2 regions of the Nocardioides sp. CCNWLW239 genome follow, and region 2 is predicted to be linked to the other one. Evidence: riboswitches for the same ligand, from Rfam matches in the RefSeq annotation. Region 2 holds a riboswitch; the other holds the start of a gene.
The links. Region 2 has a riboswitch for cyclic di-AMP ahead of WBG06_RS19375 (C40 family peptidase). Riboswitches for the same ligand answer to the same signal wherever they lie in the genome.
Positions count from the first base shown of each region.

Region 1 (2,446 bases), on a different contig from region 2:
GAACCGGATCGTGATCGACCTCGATCCCGGCGAGCCGGCCGGTCTCCAGGAGTGCTGCCAGGTGGCTCTGCTGGTGCGCGAGGCGCTGGGTGCCCGTGACCTCTCCGCGACGCCGGTGCTCAGCGGCAGCAAGGGCCTGCATCTGTACGCCGCGCTGCCGGAGCCCGTCGAGCCCGAGGTCGCGACAGCGCTGGCCAAGGAGATCGCCGAGAGCCTCCAGAAGGCGAACCCGACCAAGGTGACCGCGACGATGACGAAGAGTCGCAGGTCAGGCAAGGTTTTCTTGGACTGGTCACAGAACTCCGGCTCGAAGACGACGATCTGTCCCTACTCGCTGCGAGGCAAGGAGATCCCGAAGGTCGCGGCCCCGGTCACCTGGGACGAGGTAGCGGAAGGGGCCGAGGATCCGCTCGCTATCGACCAGCTCGGACCTAACGATGTGATCACGCGCTTATCTGATTGGGGGGATCTCTTCACAAGCGCTACGGGGCTGTAACTATTGTTCTCTTCATGTCGAACTCCGTGCTTGTCGTAGAAGACCAAGAGGACATCGCTGCTCCCCTGGTGCGCACGCTCCAGCGAGAGGGCTACGACGTCACCTGGGTCGACTCCGGCAAGAAGGCGCTGGAGCTGCTGGCGCCTCCCTACGAGGCCGAGCTGGTGCTGCTCGACCTGGGCCTTCCCGACATGGACGGGCTCGAGGTCTGCAAGGCGGCGCGGGACAACGGCTACGAGGGCGGGATCATGATCCTCACCGCCCGTGACGCCGAGATCGACCTGGTGGTCGGGCTCGACGCCGGCGCTGACGACTACCTGGCCAAGCCGTTCGCGCTGGCTGTCCTCCAGGCCCGGGTCCGCGCGCTCCTGCGTCGCTCGGGTCCGGTCGAGCCCGGCGCCGACGACGACGCGCTGCGCATCGACGTCGCGGCCCACCGGGTCTACGCCGGCGAGCGCGAGGTGACGCTGACCGGCAAGGAGTTCGCGCTCCTGGCCGTCCTGGCCGCCTCCCGCGACAAGGTCGTCTCCCGGGACCGGCTGATGGCCGAGGTCTGGGACGAGAACTGGTACGGCTCGACCAAGACTCTCGACGTGACCGTCGGACGTCTGCGCCAGAAGCTCGAGGCGGCCGGAGTGCAGGAGAAGGTCGTCGCGGTCCGCGGGGTCGGGTTCCGGCTGGAAGCCGGAGAGTAGGCACAGTCGGCTGGAAGCCGGGGAGTAACTCCACGTTCAACCCGCCGTCATACGGCCGTTCGTGGGTGAGATGACTCACAAACGAGGGCAAAACCACGCGTGATCACGCGGATTGTGCTCCAGAATCGGACTTTCCGGATTGGATCCGCTTGAGTTGTCATGTCACCTTGGTTGAGCCGTGCAGAACGCACGACCGGCCCCGGTTCACGCCGAATCCTGTCCCTCCGGAAGCCGGCCCCAACTACTGAACCCCCTTACCCCTCACACTCAGCAGTACGTATGGGACAGGAGCGGGGGACCCAAGATTCCCGCGACTAACTCGGACGGTCGCTCGGGGTGAAGCCATCGATCGATGGCCGGGCAACCTTCTAGCCCGAACCCGACAGCTCACCTCGCAGGCGTGGGAAGGAACTCACGCATGTCCAAGTCCGTATCCAGTCCTGCCCATCGAGGCAGTCCGCGCCCGTTCCGAGCGCCGAACGTCTCGATCGCTCGGACGATCGCAGGATCCATCAGCAGCCACGGGAAGCTCGTCGGTCGGATCACCCTGGCCAGCGGCATCGCCGCCGGTGCCCTGGTGGCGATGCCCGCCGCGAACGCGGCTCCGGTGTCCCAGGAGACCGTCGAGTCGGCCAAGGTAGTGGAGGCTCCGACGCTGGAGGCCTCGGCCACCCCGGCCACGATGCTCACCGACATCCAGCAGCTCGAGAGGGCTGTCGAGATGCAGCAGCGCAAGGCCGAGGCAGCTCGCAAGGCCGCCGAGGCGAAGCGCAAGGCAGCGATCGCGGCCAAGAAGGCCGCGGAAGCGAAGAAGAAGGCCGAGGCGGAGGCGAAGGCCTACGCCGCCAGCCAGCAGGGCAAGATCGATCGGGCGATCAGCGTCGCCTCGCAGCAGATCGGGGACCCGTACGTCTGGGGTGCCACCGGTCCGAGCTCGTTCGACTGCTCCGGCCTGACGCAGTACGCCTTCGGTGCTGCCGGCATCGAGCTGCCCCGGGTCTCGCGGGACCAGGCGGCTGCGCTGCCGACCGTCCCGAACGACCAGATCCAGCGCGGCGACCTGATGTTCTGGGGAAGCCCCGTCTACCACGTGGGTATCTTCCTGCGCTGGGAGAACGGCCAGGCGATCATGCTGCACGCGCCCAAGCCGGGCGCGGCCGTTCGTGAGGAGGCTGCCTGGGACGGCTGGTTCGCCGGCTCGACCCATCGCGCTGCCTGAGAATCTCTCGGGGCCCGTCTCGGCGGGCTCACCCCC
Region 1 covers NZ_JBBBNW010000004.1:51,127-53,572, reverse strand. The annotation lists gene ligD (non-homologous end-joining DNA ligase) at 1-496, shown strand, start outside; gene WBG06_RS17250 (response regulator transcription factor) at 511-1,191, shown strand; cyclic di-AMP (ydaO/yuaA leader) riboswitch at 1,433-1,607, shown strand; gene WBG06_RS17245 (C40 family peptidase) at 1,610-2,410, shown strand.
Region 1: another riboswitch for cyclic di-AMP. It lies ahead of WBG06_RS17245 (C40 family peptidase); the one in region 2 lies ahead of WBG06_RS19375 (C40 family peptidase).

Region 2 (2,446 bases):
CTGGCGGTCGCGTGCGGCGATCTCGTCCTCCGCGCGGGCGAGCGCCGTGCGGGCCTCGGTCAGAGCCTCGTCGAGGCCGGTCCCCGCCTCGCGGGCAGCGGCCCGGGCCTCACCGAGCTTGCGTCTCAGGGCGGTGTTGTCGGCCTTGAGGTCGTCGAGGCGGGCCTTGCGGTCGGCCCGCACCTCACGGATCTCGTCCTCGGCCGCGGCGAGCTTGGCGCGCAGGCGGGCGACCTCGGCGTCGACGGCCGGCACCGCGGCGGCGTCGAGACGGTCCAGGGCCTCCTTGAGCGAGACCTCCCAGCCGTCGGGGCGCACGAGCCAGAGGACGGCGGCCGCCTCGGCCGGATCCTCGGGCGGGGTGAGATCGTCGGGGGAGCCCTCGGTGACGTAGGCGGCCCGGAGCTGGCTCCCGATCCTCTCCCGCACCTCCTCGTCGCCCTCGAGCACCGAGGCGATCATCGCGCCGCCGGCCTTGGCGCGCCGGGCGGGCGCGAAGTCGGCGATCCGCTTGAGCGCGGGAGGGAGGCGCGCGACGTCGGGAAGGACCCCGGCGGTGAGCGCGACGATGCGTCCCCGGACCGTGTCGGGGAGCGTCGCGTACGCGGAGACCTCCATGCTCCAAGTGTAGGGACCCGGTCCGCGATCGCCGCCTGGAATACCGTGCTGCGATGGTGATGACACGCCGCACGCAACCGCACGGAAGCAAAAATGTCGGTGCTCGGTGAGACCGTCACGACATGGCGACGAGAATCGACTGTGACACCTGCCTCGTGCGGGGACTGGCGTGCCACGACTGCGTGGTCACTGTGCTCCTGGGCCCGCCCCCGGAGCTGACCATCGAGGACGACGAGCGCCGGGCGCTCGACGTGCTGGCCGATGGTGGACTGATCCCGCCTCTGCGAATGGTGGAAGGGATGTAGACGAACTTTTGGGCGTGGGTGGTTGGCAGGTGGGGGACGGCGTCGGCTAGTGTGCGCAGGGACTTGGCGCCCGTGGAAGTGGGTCAACCGGCCCACGCGGGAGCCGCGCTTAGTCCTGGTCCGCTTCAGGGCGGGCCAGGAGCCGGGGAACCACACCGGTCGTACGCCGCAACATGGGGTCCGACCACCTGGGGTGCATCCGCCGCAAGGGCGATCCGGGAGACCGGGTCGAGGAGCGGTGGTAGGGCAGGTCGTGCCTGAACCCGTCAGCTCACCCGGTAGGCGTCAACGACTACACAAGGAGACCGTCCGCTCGTGACACGCGACCGGAAGCGACTCATTGCCGGTGCAGCCGGCATTGCCGCCATCGGCGTCGCCGGGATCATTCCCGCCGCGACCCCCGCCCAGGCCGACCCAGACATCGACGACGTTCGCAAGAAGGTCGACAAGCTCTACACGCAGGCCGAGGCTGCCAACGAGGACTACAGCAACGCCAAGCTGCGGCTGCAGGACATCAAGGACCAGCTCGAGGACCTCACTGCTGACGAGAAGCGCCAGAGCAAGGAGCTCGACAAGATCCGCGCCGAGCTCCGCGACTCCGTGCTGCGGCAGTTCGAGGGCTCCGACGTCTCTGCCGTCGGCCAGGTGATCACCTCCGACGACCCGCAGGAGTTCCTCGCCGGGCTCTCCACCGTCTCGTCCTACAACGCGCTGCAGGCCGATCTGCTGGCTCGCTACAACACCGAGGCAGAGGCCCTCCAGGTGCGCCGCGAGGCCACCGAGGAGCGCAAGGCCGAGATGGCCAAGGTCAAGACGACCATGCAGAAGAAGAAGAGCGAGATCGACAAGAAGTACGAGGCGGCGCAGGCCGAGCTCGACGAGCTCGAGGCCGACGAGCTGGAGGAGTTCAAGGCCGCCGGTGCGGGCGCGGGCATCCCGTCCAACTTGCCGCCGCCCTCGGGCCGCGCCAAGATCGCCGTCGACTACGCCCTCGCTCAGGTCGGCGACGCCTACTCCTACGGTGCCACCGGCACCGCGGCGTGGGACTGCTCCGGCCTCACCATGGGCGCTTGGGGCGAGGCAGGTGTCGGGCTCCCGCACTCCTCCTCGGCGCAATACAGCAGCGGACCCCAGGTCTCGCGCGACCAGCTCGCCCCCGGTGACCTGGTCTTCTACTACAGCCCGATCAGCCACGTCGGCATCTACATCGGCAACGGCATGATCGTGCACGCGTCCAACCCGAGCACCGGTGTGAAGGTCTCCCCGATGGACGAGATGCCCTACACGGGCGCCGTCCGCCCGGGGTGAGTTTGACCCAGGACCCTGAAGAGGCCGATCGTTCGCAGGTGCGAACGGTCGGCTCTCTTCTTTCCCGCCGGGTCCTGATCGGGACCGGGCTCGTGCTGGTGATGCTGCTCGCCGGGTTCGTCGGGTGGCGGCTGACCGGCGGGGGCGAGTACGTCGCGCCCACCCCGACCGCTGCGCCGGTCGTGCGCGCCGACACCGAAGCCGCCCGCGCCTCG
Region 2 covers NZ_JBBBNW010000005.1:54,712-57,157, forward strand. The annotation lists gene WBG06_RS19365 (NYN domain-containing protein) at 1-618, opposite strand, end outside; gene WBG06_RS19370 (hypothetical protein) at 741-923, shown strand; cyclic di-AMP (ydaO/yuaA leader) riboswitch at 1,020-1,223, shown strand; gene WBG06_RS19375 (C40 family peptidase) at 1,239-2,231, shown strand; gene WBG06_RS19380 (hypothetical protein) at 2,270-2,446, shown strand, end outside.